Regions from separate parts of the Paenibacillus sp. GCM10027630 genome, predicted to be linked through region 2. Evidence: riboswitches for the same ligand, from Rfam matches in the RefSeq annotation. Region 2 holds a riboswitch; each other region holds the start of a gene.

Evidence for each region. A riboswitch is a leader RNA that binds a small molecule or an ion and turns the genes downstream of it on or off. The one in region 2 is predicted to bind cyclic di-AMP.
Region 1: it holds a riboswitch for cyclic di-AMP, as region 2 does, so the genes downstream of both, ACFQ0C_RS06915 (TrkH family potassium uptake protein) here and ACFQ0C_RS09465 (resuscitation-promoting factor) in region 2, are expected to answer to the same signal.
Region 3: it holds a riboswitch for cyclic di-AMP, as region 2 does, so the genes downstream of both, ACFQ0C_RS21270 (C40 family peptidase) here and ACFQ0C_RS09465 (resuscitation-promoting factor) in region 2, are expected to answer to the same signal.

What each region holds. Positions count from the first base shown of each region.
Region 1 covers NZ_JBHTGY010000011.1:163,471-166,751, forward strand. Annotated here, with positions in the region: gene ACFQ0C_RS06915 (TrkH family potassium uptake protein) at 1-1,353, opposite strand; cyclic di-AMP (ydaO/yuaA leader) riboswitch at 1,451-1,597, opposite strand; gene ACFQ0C_RS06920 (CPBP family intramembrane glutamic endopeptidase) at 1,846-3,281, shown strand, end outside.
Region 2 covers NZ_JBHTGY010000017.1:19,078-22,358, reverse strand. Annotated here, with positions in the region: gene rnmV (ribonuclease M5) at 1-272, opposite strand, end outside; gene ACFQ0C_RS09465 (resuscitation-promoting factor) at 959-2,098, opposite strand; cyclic di-AMP (ydaO/yuaA leader) riboswitch at 2,386-2,580, opposite strand; gene ACFQ0C_RS09460 (TatD family hydrolase) at 2,806-3,281, opposite strand, start outside.
Region 3 covers NZ_JBHTGY010000039.1:177,919-181,199, reverse strand. Annotated here, with positions in the region: gene ACFQ0C_RS21285 (PadR family transcriptional regulator) at 1-206, opposite strand, end outside; gene ACFQ0C_RS21280 (aminoglycoside phosphotransferase family protein) at 446-1,390, opposite strand; gene ACFQ0C_RS21275 (hypothetical protein) at 1,531-1,839, opposite strand; cyclic di-AMP (ydaO/yuaA leader) riboswitch at 1,989-2,138, shown strand; gene ACFQ0C_RS21270 (C40 family peptidase) at 2,141-2,983, shown strand; gene ACFQ0C_RS21265 (NUDIX domain-containing protein) at 3,051-3,281, opposite strand, start outside.

The sequences.
Region 1 (3,281 bases), on a different contig from region 2:
CTATCCGATTGTAATTTTCCCTTCCGGGTATCTGTATAATTCTTTTTCCGTTTTCGGTCCGAGCGCATATGCCAACGTCAATGGTCCTAAACGGCCTACAAACATCATTAGTGCTATCATAACTTTACCGATATCCGACAAATCTGGAGTTAATCCCATAGTTAAGCCCACTGTGCCGAATGCCGAAGTTACCTCAAACAAGATCATTAAGAATGGGTGATCCTCCGTGGTTGACAGTACCATCGAGACGAATATAACTAGAAATAAGGCAATCATGGTCAACGTAATGGCCTTAAGGATACGATCCTTGCCCAAGCGGTAATGAAACAGCACGATATCTTCTTTACCGCGAATCATCGCGATTGTGGCGCCAACCAGCGTAGTAAACGTTGTTGTCTTAATACCGCCGCCCGTAGAACCAGGTGAAGCTCCTATAAACATCAGGATAATCGTGAAAAATTGGCTGGCCTGCCGCATGCCTCCGATATCGATTGTATTCGCTCCGGCCGTCCGTGGAGAAACCGATTGAAAGAATGCCGCTAATACTTTACCTGACCAATCGAGAGTTCCAAATGTCTTCTGATTCGTAAATTCAAAAATAAAAATAACAATGGCGCCAAAAAAGATCAGGAATCCGGTTGTGCTGAGCACTACCTTGGAATGGAGCGATAATCTTTTGTTCACCCTGAAGTCAAGCAAATCCGATATTACTATAAATCCAATCCCGCCTAATATGATGAGCCCCATCGAAACGATATTAATTATCGGATCGGAAGCGTAAGAGGTCAGACTGCTGAACGGTCCTGTCACACTTCCGAATAAATCGAAGCCGGCGTTGTTAAAAAAGGAAATTGCATGCCATATCCCATAATAGATCCCTTTGGCAGGACCCAGATCTAATGACCAACGAATAGAGAAAATGACAGCAGCGATCAATTCTATCGTTAAGGAATATCGAATTACCTTACGAATGAGGCGTACGATTCCTTCCATGCTCCCTTGATTCATCGCTTCCTGAAGAATTAAACGTTCTTTAAGCGAAATCCGTTTCTTCAGCATGAAGGCAAACAGGGTCGCCATCGTCATAAAGCCAAGTCCGCCCACCTGAATCAGCGTGATGATAACGATTTGCCCAAACATGGTGTACGATGATCCTGTATCCACAACCACGAGCCCGGTTACACAGGTCGCAGAAGTAGCGGTAAACAATGCGTTAAGAAAAGTATGCGGTGTCCCTGTTGCAGACGCTATAGGCAGGGTTAGCAGTATCGTACCAACTAGAATAATCGCAGCAAAACCCAATACCAAAATTTGCGGCGGCGTTAGTTCGATTTTTTTAAAAGTAAGCTTCATTTTTCACCCCGACCTCTAATTATCCCCACAACAATAACCCCCAAAATTATGTTTAAGCACAACAAAAAAGACACTGGAAGCCCACTGCCGTATTTATGGGTCCTGTTATTAAGCCTACGAGGTTAGCTGACGGATTCGGGCTTACAGGTACCCTATCATCCCAACATAATGCGCGTTGGAATTAAATTCACCCCTATTACAATGGTTCCCCCGTTTTCGAAAAGAAATTCGGCTTTTTATTCAATTGATATGAATTATAAGGCTCTTTATCAGGAAGTACAAAGTCGCTTTTGATCGAAAACGGGTGATATTCTTATTTTTACTAGTACTGACATGAGTAGGAGTGCGTGTTCGCTTTGCTTTTCACCGATTTTCCTCCTTTTGCTCTTGAATTCATTGGATTTTGCTTAGTCATTTGTGCTAAGTTAAAAGAATACACTGTTAAAATACTCAAGCTTACTAATCCATTATTTCAAAAGGAGACAATCATTAGTGAAACGACAATCGGAATCTCCTCTGCTGCTGTTAGCTGTTATAGGCATCATTCTTTATTTGACTGTTGTAGGCTCGTCCTATTTGCAAGATCCAGGCAAGTCAGTTGAGCCAGAACCGCGTTATCCGAGCATAACTAAGCAGGAAGCAGCCGATGCCGCAGCCCAATTTGTCAAAGAAAGGTTTGGACTCTCTGCAGGTAGTTACACTACGAATACCTTGTTTCAATCCAATTCCAAACGAAGCGGCTATTTGCAAAAGGAGAAGCTAAGCGAAGAATATACAAAACGCTTCAGCAGCTTGCCGATCGATTACTATGAGGTCGAAATCAACGATAATACCAACAAGATGACTTATTATATCGATGTGAATTATTCCAATCAGAGGTTACTTGGCTGGGAAGCCTACAGCGCGCCTTCAGCCAGACAGCAAACGATCGCATCACCCAAACCTGGAAATCAAGAGCTTGCAGAGCTTGCCATTAAAGATCAGGGATATTCGCTGGCAGATTTCGTAAAAGCAACACATGATCAAGGCAAAAAAGCTGCTGAAAGACGCGAGCGACCTTCAAGCGCCGCTGGTACGGAATTTGTGTTTGAGAGCAAAGACAAGCAAATTGGGACGGCCAAGCTTCTCTTGACTCTATCTGTTGCTAACGGTAAGGTCGTGTCCTTCCATCCCGTATTCGACATTCCTCAATCTTTCCTGGAGTGGCAAAAGCATCAGGACGACCGTGCAACTCTTATGACCCGCATCAGCTTGGCTGTTTCCTTAATCATGGCATTTGCCTCCCTGTACACCATTATCCGTTATCGAAAAGAAATTACGTTTCGACGGGGCTTATTGCTCAGCTTTCTTTTCCTTGCCGTCTACGTTGCCAATAATTTTAACATGCTGCCTGCATTCCGCACCTCTCATTCGGATGCGCCTTCGCAGCTGCAAGGCATCATCTACTTATGGATAAGCAATGTAATTATTTTTTTGATGGCTATCAGCGTTTATTTCGCATTGCTTGCAGGTAAAAACATGTGGCTGCGCCGAGGCTGGAATCCAATCGTCGAATGGAGTGACCCGACGTTCGGCAATCGCGTTGTGACGGCAATGGGCCGAGGGTACTTACTCTGTTTATTCGTCCTCGGAGTCCAACAAGGGCTTTTCTTCATAGCCGGAGAGTATTTCGATGTCTGGTCGGTCAATGACCCTTCGGACTCTGTGCTTAACATGTCAATTCCCGCTATATTTCCGTTGTTAGCCTGGTCCGCATCGATATCGGAGGAAGCCATTTACCGGCTGTTCGGCATCGCCTTCTTTTTGAAGCTGGTACGCAATCGGTTTTTGGCCGTGCTGCTTCCAAGTATGATTTGGGCGCTCAGTCATACCCAGTATCCTATATATCCGGTGTATACACGTTTAATTGAAGTTACCATTATTGGACT
Region 2 (3,281 bases):
CCAATATCCCCTTTGCTTGTCGCATTTTCCTGCGTTATAAAGGCATGCTTGCAGCCAGGCACTTGGGCAGTAATAATCTTACGAATCCGCTCTCCGGCATGATCCGGGTCAGTCAGCACAATTACACCGCGCCGCTGCTGGGCAAGCTTGATTCGTTTAATAATATCCTTGTTAATCGCCGATCCGCCGGTCTCAATCGTTTCCGCCTCAACCGCTCGTTTTATAGCGGTTGTATCATCTTTTCCTTCAACCACAATAATTTCCTTGATCACTGGATTATTCTCCTCCCAAACCCTCCCCGCCGGGAGGGCCCCAAGGGCTCCGCCCTCTGGACACCCGTTAAGGGCTTGGGGGAGGAGGTTCGGTGGCGCTCCCTTGGAGCCTTATGTACTTACATCGCTACCGTCCCTACGGGACACGCTTCTCCTCTGATCCCCTGCCCTTTATGAATGGGACACTCTGATCTAGCCTGTTACCGCACACTATGCAAGCGTGGAGTGGCTTGCTTCGCGAAGCCAAAGCAGCCACGACTAACGCGCTCCTACCACCTCCAACCCATCGAAGAACTGTCGAAGCTCCTTCCCCAATAAAGCGGGTGTCCAGAGGGCGGTAGCCCTTGGAGCCCTCCCGGCGGGGAGGGTTTGGGTGGGGGACTCCGGAGGATTTTGGTGGGGGCAAGAGTGCACTAACTGAAAGCGTGTCCCCTAGGGACGAAAGCGATCCTCCACCTATAATAGCATACGAAACGCCAATCTGCCTCCCACCCCAAGCCGTTAGCGGGTGTCCAGAGGGCGGCCAGCCCTTGGAGCCCTCCCGGCGGGGAGGGTTTGGGTGGGGAAATCCGGAGGGTTTGGGTGGGGGACTCCGGGGGAAATCCAAAAGAACAGAAAAAAGAAGAGGATGCCCCCTTCTTCTTTCAAAACCTTATATATGATGAGTCTGCCCTAATTGCAGGCCTTTAGTCCGCTGTAGGTTTCTTGGGTCCAATTACGTAAATGGTATACCCGCGTTTAGTGCCGAAACGGTTCGCATAATCGTTGTTGTCAAAATAGACATCAACTTTGTTACCCTTAACTGCACTGCCGGTATCTTCGGCTCTGCGGAATCCAAGTCCGTCAATATAAACCCACCAACCGAGCGGAATTACTTTAGGATCCACTGCAATCGTTCGACCTTCCGTTACTCTCGTGCCTGAGGACGTTAGTCCATACTGCGGGTGTTCGGCGCTTTTGCCAGTTGATGATGCTCCAGCCGAATAGGCCGTTAGCGTCACATTGTTAATAACCTGCTTCACTCCGAAAGAAACGCCGCTCTTCATCACATCTTGCAAATTCGGCGAGGATGCTGATAATACTACTACCGGATTTTTCGTTCCTATTGCAACAATTTTATTGATACTTTCAGACTTTACTTTTTCATCAACCACTTGTTCGGATACAAGCTTACCATCTTCAAACAGCTTTTCTTTCGTTTTTAGGAGCAGCCCTTCTTGTCCTTCTTGAACTATTTGCTCTTTCCCCTTAACAAGCTGAGGATCATTCTTTTTCTCCACATCAAAAGCAATCGGTTCCGTTACCTCTTCCGTCTCTTTCTTGACACGGACGATCTGGATTGCCCTATTCTCCGCCAAATTGGCATCAATAGCTGGACTAACCTTGTCTAGCTCGCCAACCGGCACTTTTAATTCGCTTAAAGCAGTCCCCACGGTCTTGGCCACCGTATACAGGGTCTTGGTTTCTCCATCCGCTGTTAACTGCACCGGTTGTGCATGTTCTATCGCAATCCGGTCCCCGCTCTTCAGCTTGGCTCCAAGCTCTGCAGAGAGACGATCGTGCTCTCCAACAGAAATTCCTTGCTCATCCAGTAAACTCTGTAGAACCCATTGTTTAGTATAAACAACCGATTCCTGTCCGTTCACAACTACAGATACCTTCTTGGTAGCCGTACCGTGTAACATCATCATAAACATGAAAGTCATAGCGATTGAAATAAGTCCAATGATCCAAATCAAACGCAAGTTTTCATGCTTCCATCGCATTGCGAAGGACATGCTGGATGATCGTCTTACATGGGGTTGCTCATGGTGAATAGCTCCCACTTGTTCGGTCCTCCTTCAAAGCCCCGCCGTCGTGTGTTACGCATGATTCATCTGACGCGACTATGGTTTAATTTTGCAATCTTTTCGTTAATCAACTAGGGGCTGCAATCTTACTTTCCATATCGTTCTTCCTGCGTGCGGCTAGCACCTCCTTGGTTACCTGAGCAGCTATGTACCCGGTCTGTGAATTGAATATCGTAACGAAGAACACAAAAAAGTCGCGGAAAGAGGACTCTTCCCGTGACTTTGAGTTATTTCAGCAATATGAAATAAAGCGCACGACAATCGTTACCTCTCTCTTAACGCTTACGAGGTTAGCTGACGGATTCGGACTTGAGAGTCGCCCTACTTGGGTCGGTTCACTGTAACATGACCTAACCATGATTCACCCCTGAAAATGTGACCTTTGTCTCATTGAAAAAATGGGACAGTCACTTTGCGGTTCCCCCGTTTCCCTGATGGAAACTCAGCGAAAATGAAAACTTGGTAAACGTATTAAGTTAATATTGAGTTTACGCTGTCTGATACAAAGTTGTAAAGTATACAAACTGGTCAAAAAACCTTGATTTTTGACCATATTAGGTATTTTCATCCGTTTTCAGGAATAAAACCATTGTTTTTCTATTGAAATCGTACAATATACCATATATTTCTTTGATTATCGTGTTTTCGACGAAAATAGACTCGTCCAAACCCTTATAACCAAATTAAAGTAACCCGAATAATGTAACCGCATTTTGGGTAGTTACCCGAGCTAATTCTTCCAAAGTCAGCCCTTTAAGCTCAGCAGCCGTTTCTGCGACTAATTTCACATATGCCGTCTCGTTCCTCTTGCCGCGAAATGGGTGCGGGGTTAAATAGGGGGCATCTGTTTCAATCAAAAGACGCTCCAACGGCACCTTTTCCAACACTTCTTTTGGCTGCTTTGCATTCTTGAATGTAACAGGCCCTCCGAAGGAAATGTGAAAATTCATATCCATACAGAGCTTCGCCGTTTCCCAGCTGCCTGAGAAGCAGTGCATGACCCCTCCAACATCTGAAGCCTTTTCTTCGCGAAGAACCTGAAGAATGTCATGGTGCGCATCGCGGTTGTGAATCACGATCGGCATACCCAGCTTACGCGCCAACCGGATTTGCTCCCGAAATACACGATCCTGCACATCTTTAGGCGAGGTGTCCCAAT
Region 3 (3,281 bases), on a different contig from region 2:
CTGTCCTCACTTTTGACAGGCTGTATAAATTTTAGCTTCACCAAATTCTCAACAGCTCCATACAGCGTCCCAGCAGCCATTCTTACCTGTCCGCCGCTTAGCTCCTCAACCTTTTGCATAATCAAATATCCATGTGCCGGTTCCATCAAGGCCAATAGAATATAATAAACGGTTTCCGTAAGCGGCAAATTTTTATCTCTGCTCATGTTTCCCCTCCTTGAATCAACGGCACATATATCGTCAGACTATATATAGTAAAACTGTATAGTTACACTATACACAATGAGACTGTATATAGCAACAGTAAAAAAGCCGTTTAGCATATTTTTCTGCTACACGGCCCAGCCTGCGGATGCAACCATCAATCTCCGCAATATGTAATTAAAATTTCCAACCTATTAGGGATCGTTTATTTCAGATACAAGGTGTCCTCTGTGCTGGATCATTATACGTCTATATCGCGCAGTTCTGTCGCTAAGAGGCTAATAGTAGTAACTCTTTCTTCACCATCTTGTTTGTCGAATAGGAGTTGCTCCATAAATTCCCAGACATCTTCCAGCTTGCGCCTGCCCTTATAAAACTGCAAGACATCAGGATTCATTACAAAATCCTTATGAAGATTCTGATAGATGCTTAAAAATTCAGCAAAGTACGGCTTGTCAACCAAGAACATCATATCCGCTTCAACGGGGGCCAATTTCAACCCTTCCCAGTCAATTAACATCAGATGTGGTTCGGATTGCATCAGATTCCAATTGTGGAGATCTGAGTGGCACAGAGCCATTCTTACATTACCGGTCTTTAACCTCACAGACAATTGTTCAACGGTATCGATCATATCCCTAATTTGTTCAATGTGAGGGTTCATCACTTCTCTTAGATCAACAGGAATAAGGTTATTCTCTTCATCCAACGAGTTTCTAAGCTCTGGCAAAAACGGAACATGAAAATTTTCTTTGACCATATCCGTTTGAATAGGTATTTCTTCTCCATAGGCATGAAGCTCTGTCACTATTACCGATAGATGGTAAATTTGCTCCTTGTTCAAATCTTTATCACCAATTGTTTCTCCATCTATATATTCATAAAGCAAATAAACTCCAGCATCATCCTCACATTTATAGTCACCTTTTTTAGTTAAAATGGGTACCGGAATTTTACCTTTCAAGCTGCTATTATGCATGAGCCACACCAGAATAGGAACATATTGATCTATATGTGCCGTCCATTTGGCGGTGGATGCTCTGCTCTTTTCATAAACCTTCAAAAAGTAGGCAGCCTTGTTGTCATAAACTTTATATGCAAGTGCCGCCCAACCACCCTTCTGTGGTAAAACGTTTATGATATCTAGATCATAGTGATCTTTCAAGATGTTCCTGATCTTGATCATTATGTCCCCCTATGTAACTAGGCCATTGCACCATATTTGAGATATACAATCTGGCTTCCGACATAAGTAACAGCCACTCCATTAATATTCCTCTATCACAGCAACCAGGTTGCAAATAGAACCTTCTTCAGTCGAAAAGATTACCCCTCCGACACATCCGCCCTTAATTCACCTGCAACCTCAATTATTTTGGGAATGACTGCTTCATTGGTGCCAGATACGTAGATATCGCCTTGATAATGACGGAATGGGATCTTTGTATCGCCGTAGCTCCACATGAAGAAGTCTCCTTCAATAGACATGCTGGTAGAGCCTGTCACCGTAAACACTGACGTATAAGTAAAATCAGGTTTGGATGCAAAATACTGTTTACACTCTTCCAAAGAAATGGTTAGGTCTGAACTGTCATTTTCCTGAAATGCTCTTGTAATTCGATAGCGCTGACTCATTGAAATGCCTCCTAGCGTAAAATGGATATAAGAAAATATATCACATCTTAGTGCAAAAGAGATATATCAGAGATATCCAAACTCGTTATAACACGCTGACACCCACTGATATATCAATTGGGACACGAATATATTGTAAGGGTGGTTTTTAGTAAAATATGCCGAATCTGCACAGCATAAGTGCTAGTACGGGGGACATCTATTCTCGGGGTGAATATTCGACTGCTTTGAGCTGCGAATAAGGGAAAACCTCTTCCCTAACCCGTCAACTAACCTCGGAGGCTATTAGGAGGAAAATAGTTTGAAGCTTTCAGGCAAATCGTTTGTGTTTTTTAGTGCATTTCTTTCTTGCGCATTCTTTTCTACGGTCAGTGCTCATGCCTCAACCCCGAATGAAGGAGTCAAAATTCAAGTCAATGATACGCTCCTCAATTTTCCCGAAGTACAACCTGTCGTGGATACCAATTCTCAGCTCCAAGTACCGTTTCGTCCTCTGATGGAAGCGCTCGGTTACCAGATCAGCTGGTCAAAGGAAGGTAGAGAGGTTAAAGTCTCTATGAAAAAGGACGATCAAACCTTAACCTTGAAAACTGGAGATACGTTCGTACAAGTCAACGGGAAACAAGTCGAAGTGAAATCCATGATCGGTATGGACCAAGGAAGTGTATATTTACCTCTCCGGTTCGTATCCGAAACTCTCGGAAACAAAGTTCAATGGGATGACGAGAATCAGCTCGCCATCGTAGACGCGGATGGGAAATACCATGCCCCAGCGTGGTATAAATCAAAGAAGCAGGATACTATCCTCCAATTCGCCAAAGAGTATCTTGGCGTACCTTATAAATGGGGAGGCAGTACACCTAACGGATTCGATTGTTCAGGGTTTGTACGGTATGTATTTACTCATAATCGGGGAATTGATTTACCTCGAACATCTATTGAAATGTACGATAATGTGGGAACCGCAGTAGCTTATCCTACTCAGGGGGATTTGGTCTTTTTTTCTAAAAGCGGCGTATCTCACGTAGGAATCTATATGGGTAACGGTCAATTCATCTCAGCTACGTCATCACACGGGGTTCAAATCGATTCACTATTCAGCCCTTATTGGGGATCCAGATACATAGGTGCTAAAAACATATAAATTTATTTAGTCTGCCTGAGTCACTTCTCCGAATGCCTCGGGCAGACTAAAATATTTGAGAACCAGCTTATTCAATCACATACGTATTTACATGCTGCTCTCTCATATATACGTTCTTTTCAAATAAAGCGACATCTTGGATTCTTTGAATAGTAAAATTAGACATTGGTTTGGGCAAATCATGCAAATCAAAATAGGCACATTCATCAATTTCTATACCGTCAGGCGTAGGGATTCCGCTGAAAGAATTCGCTCGAAAAATAAAAACATAGGCATTTCGATGAGATAAAAAGTAAAG